DNA from 2 places in the Butyrivibrio sp. FC2001 genome. Region 1 is predicted to be linked to the other one. Evidence: riboswitches for the same ligand, from Rfam matches in the RefSeq annotation. Region 1 holds a riboswitch; the other holds the start of a gene.
What was found. A riboswitch is a leader RNA that binds a small molecule or an ion and turns the genes downstream of it on or off. The one in region 1 is predicted to bind FMN.
Positions count from the first base shown of each region.

Region 1 (7,377 bases):
GTTGCGGAGTCGGGACTTCTTAATGATTCTCTTAAGGGTATTGAGGGAAGTGAAGAGCTGTTGAAGGAGTATGAGAAGATGGCTCTTGGCGAGGAGCTTGATGCCGATAAGGTGAAGGATATGATCTTCGGTGAGGGTAGTGATATTGAAAAGCTTAGTGATAGTCTGAAGCTGGGTGATGGGGTTAAGTTGCCGTCTATTGTCAGGGATCAGGCTAAGGCTATCATTGTAGACTATGTAATTTATTTGATTTCAGTTGTCATCGGTTATATCTTAATTAAGCTACTGGCTGCCTTTGCAGGAATGTTCATCAAGAGCTTCCTGTCAGACCATAAGCGCTCCGACATCGATAACCTTGGCATTCTGTGGGGATTCGCCGAGGGTGTTCTCTATGTGTTTGTTGCACTTCTTCTTGTGTCAGCTGTGGCCCAGACCGGATTTGGCAAACTTATGGTGGCCATGGTCACCCAGAATAATATTTTGAAGTATATGTACGAGAATAATGTGCTGAGATTTGTGTTGGAGAATATGCCGAAGATTTGAGGCGGGATGTAATATTGGAATATTTGTTGGGAATATTCGTTAGTAATGGTGAGCGGTAGCCGTAGGGCTGCCGCTTTTTAATGATATAGGAAATTTCTCCGAAATTCCTATATCATAAAAAGCGCTCCGCTATGGATGCGCACTCGCGCGATAGGAATATGTTGCCTTCAGCAACCGCGCTCGGCGCGAGAATGTCGCAAGCGACATTCTTTCTTGTTGCTTTTTTGTGTGGTGGAGGGATTTGTTGATGGGAGCAGGATGATATATGGTTGTTGGCTGAAATTTGTTGTTGGGGAGGGTAATAGTTGGGGAGTGTTCATCCGATAGGGACTATTTTGGATGAACAGACGTAAATCAAGTTGAGATTATGAGGGAGCGTTCGCCCAGTAGGGGAAATATTTGTGAAATAGGTGTAACGCTTGAATAAGAAAATTAACGGAATTACGTTTGTAGTACGCCGATACCTCTTTCAACAAGATTTCTGACTGAAAAAAGTATGCGGGGGAGAAAAGCTAGAAGTGTGGGAAAGCTGATAGGGGCTGAAAAGTTCAGTCAACCTTCCGGTAAGAAAGAATTCTGGCGTAAAGGGGTTCAGAAATGTATTCTGTTATCCGTGAAGCGTTACGTCAATAGAGCACAAAAGAGAGCAATAGACTGAAAAACACACCAATTTATGGTATAAACATGTGGGGGGAAAAATAATAGAGTTTCGTTGACACAAGCGATTTAATGCTTTTAAATTGCACTTAATTGAATAAGCTATCTTCAGGGCAGGGTGCGATTCCCTACCGGCGGTAAAGCCCGCGAGCCGAAAGGCATGATCCGGTGAGATTCCGGGGCCGACAGTATAGTCTGGATGGAAGAAGATGTGATACTTTTTAGCATGTTTGTCCCTGAGAATATTTATGTTCTCAGGGATTTTTATATCACCGGAAATTTTCGAAACGGCGGTGATGGGCTGGATGAATGTCCTATAAATGCAGAGAGTAACGTGAATGTCCTGAATAGTAATGTTCAGGACTTTTTCTTTTGTTGCACAAGACCGGCAAGCGAATGGATGCTTGCATACAAATTCATTTGCCGGTTGTAAGAACATGGAGCACGAAGTGCGGAATGTTCGTGTGCGAAATCGAGTAGGAGTCAGCCTACTCGATTTAGAAATACCTTCTGAAGGCTTATAAAAGGAAAAGGTTCCGCTATGGATTTTTATCCGGAAATGAAGCGGACAGCGGGGAGATATGCGAAGAAGTAAAGGGGAATGAAGGTATGAACGATGAAATGTATATGAGGCGGGCGTTGGAACTGGCCGTCAGGGGACGGGGGTACACGAATCCCAATCCCATGGTGGGTGCGGTGATTGTGAAAGATGGAAGAATAATCGGCGAGGGCTACCATGAAAAGTACGGGCAGCTTCATGCTGAGAGGAATGCGCTGAAGAACTGCACCGAGAGTGCGGAGGGCGCCACGATATATGTGACCTTGGAGCCGTGCTGTCATTACGGGAAAACTCCTCCCTGCACCGAGGCCATCATAGAGAGCGGAATTAAAAGAGTTGTTGTGGGGATGCTGGACGTAAATCCTGTGGTTGCAGGCAATGGGGTGCGAATCCTGGAGGAACACGGAATCGAAGTAACCGTGGGAGTCTTGGAGGAGGAATGCCGAAAACTGAACAAGATTTTTATTAAATATATTTCTGAAAAAATCCCTTTTGTAACAATGAAATATGCCATGACATCCGATGGGAAAATTGCGACGGTGACCGGCCAGTCAAAGTGGATAACCGGCACAAGTTCCAGGGAAAATGTGCATAGAACAAGACACGCCATGATGGGCATCATGGTGGGAGTCGGGACAGTGATAGTAGATGATCCCATGCTGGATGTGAGATTGTCGGAGTTTGCAGAAGGAAGTACCTCAATAGATAGTGCATCAAAAGAAAAGGGGAACATTTGCGACAGGGAATCCAGAGAACCCATGAACCCCATAAGAATCATCTGTGACAGCAATCTGTGCACACCGCCCGATGCAAGAGTGGTGCGTACTGCAAAGGATATCAGAACCATAATCGCTACGGTTTCCGATGATGCTGAAAAGATAAAAATGTTTGAGGACAAGGGCTGTGAGGTTGTAAAGGTTGATGCTTTTAACGGAAAGGTTGATCTTAAAAAGCTCATGATAATACTTGGCGAAATAGGTATAGACAGCATTCTTCTTGAAGGCGGTGGAGAGCTGAATTTCAGTGCCATGAAGGCGCAGATAGTTGATGAGGTTCAGATTTACATGGCGCCAAAGATTTTCGGAGGGTGCGCGAAGTCACCGGTTGGAGGTAGAGGAATCGAGAACATTGATGAGGCTGTGAAGCTTAACCCCATTAAGGTGGAAATGTTTGACGGTGATATTTTCATAGAGAATGAGGTGATCTATGGGGATGAAGCCATGAACATTAGCGGTGGTGAATTGCAGCCAGGAATGGAGGCGCTATGTTTACAGGCATAATTGAAGAGATAGGGAAAGTGCAGTCCCTTAAAAGGGACAGTAAAGAGAGCCACCTGGTGATAGGAGCAACGAAGGTTCTTGAGGATGTTCATATAGGTGACAGCATCGCTGTGAATGGGGTGTGCCTTACGGTTGTCAGCTTTTCATCAGGGGGGTTCACAGTTGATGTGATGAATGAGACCTTTATGAGGTCCAGCCTTGGGCAGCTTCGAGTTGGCGAGGAGGTCAATCTGGAGAGGGCCATGGCTGCAAATGGCAGGTTTGGCGGGCACATCGTCAGCGGTCACATCGACGGCACGGGAAGAATTAAGTCAGTGTTCGATGATGGCAATGCGAAGTGGTACGAGATCAGCGTAGGCTCAGAGCTCCTTGAGGGAATCGTGATGAAGGGCTCCGTTGCGATTGACGGAATCAGCCTCACGGTTGCCAGGGTGACTACTTCGAGCTTTGCGGTTTCGATTATTCCGCACACGCTTGATGCCACGATCCTAAGGGGGAAAAGGGCAGGCCAGGTTGTAAACATCGAGACCGACATGATCGGAAAATATATAAAAATGTTTGTGAAGGATGATAAGGGAAGGGAGAGCGTTTATGAAAAGATTAGTCGAGGAAGCTATTGAAGAGCTGAAAAGGGGTAAGCTGATCCTCGTCGTGGATGATGAGGACAGGGAAAACGAGGGGGATCTTATTTGTGCAGCGGAGTTTGCGACAACGGAAAATGTGAACTTCATGGCGAGCAAGGCGAAGGGACTTATCTGCATGCCTATGAGCAGTGAATATGCTGAGAGGCTGCAGTTTTATCCTATGACAAAGGTGAACACCGACAACCATGAGACTGCGTTTACAGTATCTATCGATCATAAGGATACCACCACTGGAATCTCAGCGAAGGAGCGTGGCCTGACTGCAAGAATGGTGGTTTCGGAAGATGCCACTGCTGCGGATTTTAGAAGACCGGGGCACATGTTTCCGCTTGTTGCAAAGGAAGGCGGAGTGCTGGTAAGGGGCGGTCACACCGAGGCGACAGTTGATCTTATGAGGCTTGCAGGCCTTAAGGAGTGCGGACTCTGTTGTGAGATCATGGCAGAGGACGGCTCCATGATGAGACGAAAAGAGCTTGAGAAATTCGCTTCTGAAAATGATCTCGTGATGATCACAATTGAGGAGCTCAAGGAATACCGCAAGATTTTTGACACTATAGTTGAGTGTTCTTCAATTGCGAAGATGCCCACAAAGTACGGTGAATTCATGGCTCACTGCTATGTAAACAAGATCACCGGAGAGCACCATGTGGCACTTGTTAAGGGCGACATCGGGGATGGCGAGGATGTGCTTTGCAGAGTTCATTCTGAGTGCCTCACAGGAGATGTGTTTGGTTCCATGAGATGCGACTGCGGTCAGCAGCTTGAGGCAGCCATGAAGATGATCGAGGAAGAGGGCAGAGGAATTCTTCTATACATGAGGCAGGAAGGAAGAGGCATCGGTCTTGTGAATAAGCTGAAGGCATACAAGCTTCAGGAGGAAGGAATGGATACTCTTGATGCCAACATCGCTTTGGGATTCCCCGGAGACCTCAGAGAGTACTACGTGGGAGCCCAGATTTTAAGGGAGATTGGAGTGAAGTCACTTAATTTACTGACCAATAATCCGGACAAGGTGTATCAGCTTAAGGACTACGGGATATCCATAAATAAGAGAGTGCCTATCGAAATAGAGGCCAATGTGTTTGACCTGTTTTACCTTCAGACAAAGAGAGCCAGAATGGGGCATCTCTTGAGAGTGTGATGGGGCAATTTTCATAAAGAAAAGATATGGGCGAAGCCCGAAATAAAAGGCATAAAAAATAAATTCAAAATAAAAAAACAACAGGAGGAGTTTTGATCATGAAAACATTCGAAGGAAAGTTAGTATCAGAGGGAATCAAGGTGGGAATTGTTGCTGCAAGGTTCAACGAGTTCATCACTTCAAAGCTTCTTGGAGGCGCAGTGGACGCACTCACAAGAGAGAACGTTAATGAGGATGATATAGATGTGGCCTGGGTTCCCGGCGCTTTTGAGATTCCGCTGGTGGCATCAAAAATGGCAAAGAGCGGAAAGTATGATGCAATCATCTGCCTTGGAGCAGTTATCCGTGGTTCAACCTCACATTACGATTATGTATGCGCTGAGGTGTCAAAGGGAATCGCGCAGGTCAGCTTAAATGAAGGACTTCCCGTGATGTTCGGCGTTCTTACAACTGACACGATCGAGCAGGCAATCGAGCGCGCAGGCACAAAGGCAGGTAACAAGGGCTTTGAGTGTGGTCAGGGTGCTATCGAGATGGTGAACGTCATCAGACAGATCGGAGCCTGAGAATATTTAGAGGGAATTATTCATCCTGCTATGGCGATGGAGCAGCGCTGGACTTATAATTACATAAAAGAAAGGAAGGTTACTTATGGAAACTTGGTTTTATGTAGTAGAAAGTATCGAAGGTGATTACGCGAATTTGCGTAGAACCGATATTGAATCTGATGATCTTAAGCTCGTAGCGCGTGCTCTTTTACCTGAGGGGATTGCAGAGGGAACGCAGCTGAAGTATGAGCTCATGCAGTATACGATCGTGTAAAAAGTGCCTATAAAAGTTTACTTGGAGGAGAGGCTATGAAAATGCTTTGGAGGCTCAGCCGGGAGGCAATCCGGTATAGAACACTGTATGTTATTGCGATTTTATCTACACTGATGCTCACGGCGGTGAACCTTATTGCGCCAAAGCTGCTCTCGTCCATGACTGGAATTGTGGAAAGAGGCGTTGATGATGCGGGACTTCGGAAAATCGGCGTTCTGACAGCAGGTCTTGTGGTGCTGTATCTTTTGCGTATCCTTTTCAGATTCCTTAGTAATTACCTGGCACATAAGGCGGCGTGGTATCTGGTTGGAGATATGCGAACCAAGGTCTATGACAAGGTCGAGCGCATGCATCTGGGATTTTTTCACGACAAGCAGACCGGTGACCTCATGAGCCGCGTGGTCAATGACACCAGGGATTTCGAGCTTCTCTACGCTCACATCATTCCCGAGACCATCACCAACATCGTGACCTTCGTTGGTGTTCTTGTGGTGCTTCTTACCATCAATTTCAAGCTGGCGCTTATCACCTGCATGCCTATTCCGCTTATTCTTCTGTCAGGTGTTATCTTCTCAAAAAAGGTCCGCCCGTACTTCAGAGCTTCTCAGAAAAAGATGGGCGAGCTTAACGGAAAGCTTCAAGACAACTTTTCAGGTATTCAGGAAATCCAGTCCTTCGGCCGTGAGGAATATGAGTCGGGAAAAGTGGATGTTCAGAACTTTGAGCACATCCGCGCAATGCTCCAGGCCCTTAAATTAAGCGGCATTTTTCATCCATCTGTGGAATTCATATCGTCCCTCGGGACCATCCTCGTGGTGGGCTTTGGCGGATATCTGGCCTATCAGGGCGGCATCGACGTGGAGGACATCGTGGCGTTCCTTCTGTATCTTAGTCTGTTCTACGGCCCCATTACCGGCATGGCGAATCTTCTTGAAAATATGCAGCAGTCCATGGCAGGCGCAGAGCGCGTTCTGGCTGTTCTTGATACTCCCTGTGAGATTCAGGATAAGCCCGGTGCAAGGGATATCAGGGATGTTAGCGGCGACATACAATTTGAGCACGTGAGCTTTTCATACGGTGACGACATACCGGTTCTGAAGGACGTATCCTTCCATTGTGAGCCGGGAAAAATGCTGGCGCTTGTTGGTCCCACAGGTGTAGGAAAAACAACACTTACGCAGCTTATCTCAAGATTCTATGAACCCACTTCGGGTAAGATTCTTATTGACGGAAATGATATTCAGGATGTGACCCTTGAAAGTCTGAGGCGGAACATTTCTCCTGTTTTGCAGGATACGTTTCTCTTTAACGGAACAATCGCTGAGAATATCGGCTATGCGGTGCCGGAGGCTTCTCTAGATGAGATCATGGAGGCTGCAAAGGCTGCGGATATTCACGATAGCATCATGCTGATGCCCCAGGGGTATGACACCCAGGTGGGTGAGCGTGGTCTTCGCTTGTCAGGCGGTCAGAAGCAGCGCGTTGCTATCGCAAGAGCTATTCTTAGAAAATCACCGATCATCATTCTGGATGAAGCGACTGCGTCTGTGGACGTTGAGACGGAGAGACAGATTCAGAAGTCTATCAGCAGTATAGCAGGAAAGCACACTATTATCGCAATTGCCCACAGACTTTCTACCATTCGCAATGCGGATAAGATTCTCGTTATCGAGGATGGCTCCATTGTGGAGGAGGGTACACATGATGAGCTTGTGGCGCTGGGCGGCAGCT
Region 1 is NZ_AUJH01000013.1:43,492-50,868, forward strand. It holds gene G601_RS0107215 (hypothetical protein) at 1-543, shown strand, start outside; FMN riboswitch at 1,301-1,415, shown strand; gene ribD (bifunctional diaminohydroxyphosphoribosylaminopyrimidine deaminase/5-amino-6-(5-phosphoribosylamino)uracil reductase RibD) at 1,810-3,039, shown strand; gene ribE (riboflavin synthase) at 3,024-3,659, shown strand; gene G601_RS0107240 (bifunctional 3,4-dihydroxy-2-butanone-4-phosphate synthase/GTP cyclohydrolase II) at 3,631-4,824, shown strand; gene ribH (6,7-dimethyl-8-ribityllumazine synthase) at 4,923-5,390, shown strand; gene G601_RS0107250 (hypothetical protein) at 5,476-5,646, shown strand; gene G601_RS0107255 (ABC transporter ATP-binding protein) at 5,682-7,377, shown strand, end outside.

Region 2 (7,377 bases), on a different contig from region 1:
ATGATAAGCAATCAGAAGGATATCAAGGTCCTTACCATAAAGGACTATATCATGAATCCCAAGACCAGCGGATACCGCAGCTACCATATGATAGTGGCAGTTCCTGTATATTTATCAGACCATACAGCGGAGGTTAAGGTTGAGGTTCAGATCCGTACAGTAGCCATGGATTTCTGGGCAAGCCTTGAGCATAAAATACAGTACAAATTCGAAACAAAAGCGCCTGCCAATATAAAAGCGCAGCTTTTTGAATGTGCAAGAATGGTAGCGGAGCTTGATGACAGAATGTTGTCGCTTAATGAAGAAATACAGGCAATTACACCTCAGGATGAGTAAAATCATCCTGTGATTTGCCTATTAATGAGGAGTGCCCAGGCACCTCTCGGCACCCGGGCTATTATGAAAAAATTTATCTATCTTTCGGAGCTACTGTTAGAGCTTCGCAAATGAACCTTGTTTTCCTTGGTTCTGTCTAATTATAACAATGAATTATGAACAAAATATTAACAAAGTTTAAACTAGAGGTTAATATAAACAAAAGAAGTACCAATTCAAATGTTTTATTGTACGAAATGCATAAATGATGTAATCTAGTATTTGACTGTAAAATGAAAAAGCACTAACTATGTGTATACTCATGTTTATAGAGGAGGAGCCATGGAAAACATAATGGGTAAAATTGCAGGAAAGATCAGTGCACAGGAAATGATCAAGGCTAATACAGCTGCTGAGGCTGCTCACAGAGAGCAGATTGAGAATCAGAACAAGCAGTATGAAGAAGAGATGGGTGTTCTTCGTCAAAATGCCAAAAACATGGAAGACAGACTGAATGCCATAGAAGATGTGCTCAAAGATCTAAAGGCTGAGAAGGCTGAGTCAGAGGTAAGTGCCCAGGAGTTGGACAATGCAATAAAGGAGCTTAAGGAGAACTTAAGCGATCGTCTTAATAAAAGTGACGAAGCAACCCATGATGTTGGTGTGCGCATTTACAGAAATGTACAGGCTTCTGTTATTGATGAACAGAAGAAGCAGCTTGATTCGATAAAAGAAGATCTTAATAAGCAGATGGAGGCTATCAGAAGCGAGTTCACAGTGCTCGTAAGACAGCTTGATTCCATGCAAAGAGCAAACAGAGCTAAGAATCGTGGAATTATGCCCCTGACGGTTTTGATATTCCTGGTAGCTGCTGCTGATCTTGTACTGATGATTTTAAGAATTATAGGTTTGGTTTAAGAATGAGTTTTTTACGACATAAAAAAGTTAGAATCGGCTTGATAAAAGGCGCTGCAGCGGCTATTGCCACATGGATAATATTGATATTACCCGTATTTTCACCGGTAAAAAACACTGGGGATAATATCTTCACAGTATCCCTGAACGGAGTTGAGGTAGGAACACTCGCATCAAGACAGGCGGCTGAGAAATGCCTCAGGGACGCCAGAAGAAAGCTTGCAGAGGGAAGCGAGGAATTGGTTCTTGCAAAGGCAGATTTAAGCCTTGAGGGCAGGGAAGTATTATTTGGACAGGTAGATTCTAAGAAGGCAGTTAGAGAAAAGATGCTCGAGGTGTTGCAGAATAACATTTCGTCGACACTGGAGCGTTCATATACAGTAAAGATAAAGAAGTATTCAGTGAATTTGTCCAGTAAGGATGATGTTTTTACACTCCTTGATGAAGCGCTGAACAGATATGATACTGAGCACAAATACAAGGTTGATCTGGTGACTGACCCTACCCGAGAGGTCAATGTTCTGACATCTCAGGTCCTGTCAGTGGAGGAAGCTACCAAGGATGAGGAGATCAAGCTTCCTGAAGCTGGATTGGACCAGGCTATTTCTGATGTATTTAGTCAGATCAAGCCTCTAATCGAGGAAAAGGATTTTGATGATTACGAGCTGGGCCTTTTATCCATTGATTTTGGAGACAAGGTCGAGGTAGTTGAAAGCTATCTTCCTGCATCTGAGATTACTGATATAGCTACAGCTATAGATGAGGTAACAAAGGATCAGGAGACAAATCAGATTTACGAAATTAAGTCAGGTGATACGCTTGGAACTATAGCGGAAGACTATGGAATTCCGCTGGATCAGCTTATTGCCATGAATGAGACCATAGAGAATGAGAATTCCACAATCAGAGTAGGAGACGAGATCATAGTAACAGTTCCCGAACCGGAGCTTTCAGTGGTCTACACTACCCAGCAGTACTACGAAGAGGACTATGAGGCTGATATAATTTATAAGGATAATGATTCCTGGTATACGACAAGACAGGAAGTTGTACAGGAGCCTTCAGCAGGTCATAGAAAGGTAGTAGCTAAGCTTTCTTATGTAAATAACAGTGAGATAGGCCGCGATATTCAGAAGGAAGAGGTGACCTATGAGGCAGTTCCAAAAATCATTGAGAGAGGAACTATAGTGCCTCCTACATATATCAAGCCTATTTCCGGAGGAAGACAGTCATCAGGATTTGGAAGAAGAAGTGCGCCTACCAAGGGAGCAAGCACATTCCACAAGGGTATAGACTGGGCTACACCTGTAGGTACAGCGGTTATGGCATCCAATGCGGGCGTTGTTACAAGAGCCGGTTGGGGTAGAGGATATGGATATGTTGTCTATATCAGCCATTCTGATGGAAGAGAGACCAGATACGGACATCTGTCCAAGATTCTTGTTAAGCCCGGACAGTCAGTATCTCAGGGCCAGAAGATAGCACTTAGTGGTAACACTGGTGTCAGTACCGGAGCGCATCTCCACTTCGAGATATTGATAAATGGCTCGCAGGTTAATCCGCTTAATTACCTGAATTAACCCTTCCGATTTTACAAATGCGTTTATTTGTGGTATAACATAAGCCGTTAATAAAAATAGGGGAGAAAGTTTATCAACTAGTAAATTCACAAAGGCGTGAATATTAGGAAATTATGGAAAAATACGTTATTAAAGGTGGAACACCACTTGTAGGAGAGGTCGAGATTGGTGGTGCGAAGAATGCTGCACTTGCTATTCTGGCAGCAGCTTCCATGACTGATGAGACTGTATATATTGATAATATGCCTGATGAAGCAGACACTAATGTAATGCTTCAGGCCATGGAGAGCATTGGAGTCCTTATTAAGAGAACAGGGCGTCATTCTGTTATAATCAATGCATCTCAGGTTAGTTCTTTTAGAATTGAAAATGAATTCATTAAGAAAATAAGGGCATCATACTATATGCTTGGAGCATTTCTTGGAAAATACAAGAATGCTCAGGTTGTGTTGCCTGGTGGCTGTAATATAGGTCTTAGACCTATCGATCAGCATATCAAGGGCTTCACTGCACTTGGAGCTAACGTAGCTATCGAGCACGGCATGATAAATGCGCATGCTGATAAGCTTGTAGCTAATCATATTTATCTTGATATAGCCAGTGTTGGTGCGACTATCAATATTATGATGGCTGCATCAATGGCAGAAGGTAAGACTATTATCGAGAATGCCGCTAAGGAGCCTCATGTAGTTGATCTTGCCAACTTCCTTAACAGTATGGGTGCTGATATCAAGGGTGCCGGTACTGATATTATCAGAATTAAGGGTGTTGAGAAGCTTCATGGTACAGAGTACACAATTATCCCTGACCAGATTGAGGCCGGAACATTCATGATGGCTGCAGCAGCTACTAAGGGTGATGTTACAATCAAGAATGTCATCCCTAAGCACTTAGAGTCTATTAGTGCTAAGCTTATCGAGATGGGATGTCAGGTTCTTGAATCTGATGATGCGGTAAGAGTAGTAGCTACCAAGCGTACTAAGAGTGTTCACGTTAAGACACTGCCATATCCCGGATATCCTACGGATATGCAGCCTCAGATTACAGTTGTTCTGGGACTTGCAAGTGGAATCAGTCTTGTTACAGAGTCTCTTTTCGAGAATCGTTTTAAATACGTTGATGAGCTTACCAGAATGGGAGCCAATATCAAGGTTGAAGGAAGTACAGCTATTATTGAAGGCGTTGATCAGTATACTGGAGCAGAGGTTGCTGCACCTGATCTTCGTGCCGGAGCTGCACTTGTTATTGCCGGACTTACAGCTGAGGGCTTTACTACTGTAGAGGACATCAGATACATCGAGAGAGGTTACGAGGACCTCGATATGAAGCTTCGTGAGCTTGGTGCTCAGATCCAGAAGGTTGATACAGATAAAGAGCTTCAGAAGTTCAAGCTTAGATTTGCATAATTAAAACGCCGCAGAGTTGCGGCGTTTTTTCTATACTATAATACTATTTTTATTACAAAATTTCCTCGATATACAGATTCGAGTGCTGAGACAGATCCAGATAATCGTTGTCGATCTTAATCGTAGGTTTGGACAGATGATCCCTGTTTATGAAAATAATCTCGCCTTCCCTGCCGTCATTTAATCTTACCCTGTTGAGCAGATACGTATTAACAATATTCTGAAGGAAGGTCATGATGGCATTTGTGTCGTACTTCTGCAATCCCTCAGATTCAAACATCTCAATTGCAATAAACGGACAAAGAGGATCTCTGTACACTCTTGCTGAGGTCATGGCATCATATACATCCGCAATAGATACGCACTTTGCAAAGAAATCTATCTGAGGGCCTTTCAGGTGTGCGGGATATCCAGTACCATCGCAGCGCTCGTGGTGCATAAGCGCAGCGTTTTTTACGTGATCACTAAGATCAAGGTCTGTAAGGATCATATACCCCTGAGCGGGATGAGTCTGAACTACTGAGTATTCATCGGAACTAAGCCCTGACGGTTTTGTAATGATCTCATTTGGAATAAGCAGTTTTCCGATATCGTGAAGGAGACCTGCCTCTGTGAGAATCATAATATCATCGTCACTCATTTTTAGCCACTGGCCCAGAATATTGCATATCATGGCAACGCTTATACAATGAACATAGGTGGCGTCATCATAAGTTCTCAGGCTGTGGAGCATATCAAACAGATTGGATGAACTGTTCCCCTTGCGAACCAGATCATAAATAGGAGATATGATAGAATCGATATCAAAATGCTCCTTGTCGTTTATGAGATCTCCGATACCTGCCTTGAATTTTGAGGCGCAGTCTTCGAAGTCTTTTTTAAATTCTTTGAATTCTTGGGTTTGACGCAGTCTTGCTGCATAAGAACGGCTGTTGTCCTGTGGGGAGACCATCTCTTCCGGAGGGTCTTCAACAAGAACATTCAATACGGAATAAAAAGATAATTTAGTAATGGCCTGGTTATCCAGCACGCAACCCTTGGGCAATATAAGCTGATTATTATCATGCGCATACACATTGTCCGACAAGATCATGCCAGGAACCAGTTTTTTAGTAATCAATCTTTTCATAAAGAAGGCGCCTCTTTGACAGTCATCAGTGAATATAGATACAAATTAATCTTATGGTTCACTAATGTAAAAGTCAAGAAAGGCGCCATTTTCATGCTATAAAAAAACGATAAACAAATTATAAACGGCTATATAATCATGCTTCAGATTCAGTCTCTGCTTTTCTGGTTGATACGATTGTTGTGTTTTTAAGAATAGGACTGATCTTTTTGTATACGAGAATTGTGATAGTACTTAATACGCCGCCCTTTAAGAGGTTTATGGGAGCAACTGCGAAAAGAACAAATGTAAACATGTTGCTGATTGCAGGATTGATAGCTGTTCCCATACCAATCAAAGCATCAAGTGGCATGCCATAGAGCTTTGCAAATGCAGGAAGAAGATAGAATGCATTAAGTGAGCTTCCTACGATTGTGATTATCATTGTTGCTGTAAGACATGAAATAAATGCTGTCTGGCGGTTCTTTTTGAAGATATAAATGATTGAAGCGGGAAGTACATAGCTGCAGCCTACTACAAAGTTTGCAAGCTCTCCGATAAATGCTGTCTGTGTTCCGTTAATGATAAGGTTTAAAAGGATTTTGATAAACTCGATCATAACGCCTGTCATAGGGCCGAATGCGAAACCACCGATCACTGCAGGGAGATCTGAGAGGTCAAGCTTGTAAAAGCTTGGAGCAAAGGGCATCGGAATTTCAAAGAGCATCAGCACTGCAGATATAGCAGAGAAGATACCGATGATAACCATTTTTCTGGTGCTCAATCCTGGATTTTCCTCACCGGTCTTTTTGGCAACATAGTTCTCTGCCAGTCTTGCTGCTACGAACATAGTGACAATTAACAGAATGAAAATCGATACGAGAACGGTATTTTCTGCAATTGAAGCTAATAAATTGTTTTTCATGGTGTTTTCCTCCTGATTATGTCGGGGAGGATAATGACTAGACTACGCGCGCTCTATCTTGAAATAAAAAACGAACCAACATAGATGCTGATTCGGGAATAGAAATAAAACGCATCTTCTATCATCCAGACTATACTGTCGGTTTTGGAATTTCACCAAATCGGCCGCCGAAGCGGTTCGCGGACTTCTGATAACAGTCACCGCCGGTAGGGAATTACACCCTGCCCCGAAGATTATTTTTACTAGTCCCATTATATAACAGATGTAGTCGGCGTCAATACCTTTTCCTGTCCGACTTGCTTTTTTTCAGACGCTGGAATATTCTGATTATATGAGTACAATATTAGAAACAAATTCATCGGAGGAAACCTTCGAGTTCGGAAAAAGAATAGGAGAGACCGCTGCGCCCGGATCAGTTTATACACTGATAGGAGATCTTGGCGTGGGCAAAACCGTCCTGACACAGGGAGTAGCTGCAGGACTTGGAATAGAGGGACCTGTCAACAGCCCTACCTTTACAATACTTCAGGTTTATGATGAGGGACGAATCCCTTTTTATCACTTTGACGTTTACAGAATTGGTGATGTCAGTGAGATGGATGAAATAGGATATGAGGACTATTTCTATGGACAGGGACTGTGCTTTATTGAATGGGCCAATCTTATAGAAGATATTCTCCCTGAAAAATACACGGAGATATGCATTGAGAAAGATCTGAAGAAAGGAACAGACTATCGCCGCATCACACTTGAGACGATAGATAATAGATAAAATATGAAAATTCTTGCACTTGATACATCCGGTCTTGTATGCAGCGTCGCCGTTATGGAGGACGACAGACTTCTCTCCGAGTTTTCAATCCAGCACAAGATTACACATTCAGAGCTTCTTCTTCCTATGATGGAGGAGATTAAGAAGAGAATAGCACTTGACCTTAACACAATAGATGCTGTTGCTGTTTCAGCAGGCCCGGGTTCTTTCACAGGCCTTCGCATAGGCTGTGCAACTGCCAAGGGACTCTGTCTTGCAATGGACAAGCCTCTTGTAGCGGTGCCGACTCTTGATGCCATGGCGTATCAGTTTTATGGAAGTGAAAATGTGATATGCCCCATGATGGACGCCAGAAG
Region 2 is NZ_AUJH01000003.1:436,230-443,606, forward strand. It holds gene G601_RS0101860 (GTP pyrophosphokinase) at 1-336, shown strand, start outside; gene G601_RS0101865 (hypothetical protein) at 658-1,233, shown strand; gene G601_RS0101870 (peptidoglycan DD-metalloendopeptidase family protein) at 1,236-2,810, shown strand; gene G601_RS0101875 (UDP-N-acetylglucosamine 1-carboxyvinyltransferase) at 2,924-4,216, shown strand; gene G601_RS0101880 (HD-GYP domain-containing protein) at 4,269-5,345, opposite strand; gene G601_RS21510 (ECF transporter S component) at 5,482-6,249, opposite strand; FMN riboswitch at 6,359-6,487, opposite strand; gene tsaE (tRNA (adenosine(37)-N6)-threonylcarbamoyltransferase complex ATPase subunit type 1 TsaE) at 6,581-7,021, shown strand; gene tsaB (tRNA (adenosine(37)-N6)-threonylcarbamoyltransferase complex dimerization subunit type 1 TsaB) at 7,025-7,377, shown strand, end outside.
Region 2: another riboswitch for FMN. It lies ahead of G601_RS21510 (ECF transporter S component); the one in region 1 lies ahead of ribD (bifunctional diaminohydroxyphosphoribosylaminopyrimidine deaminase/5-amino-6-(5-phosphoribosylamino)uracil reductase RibD).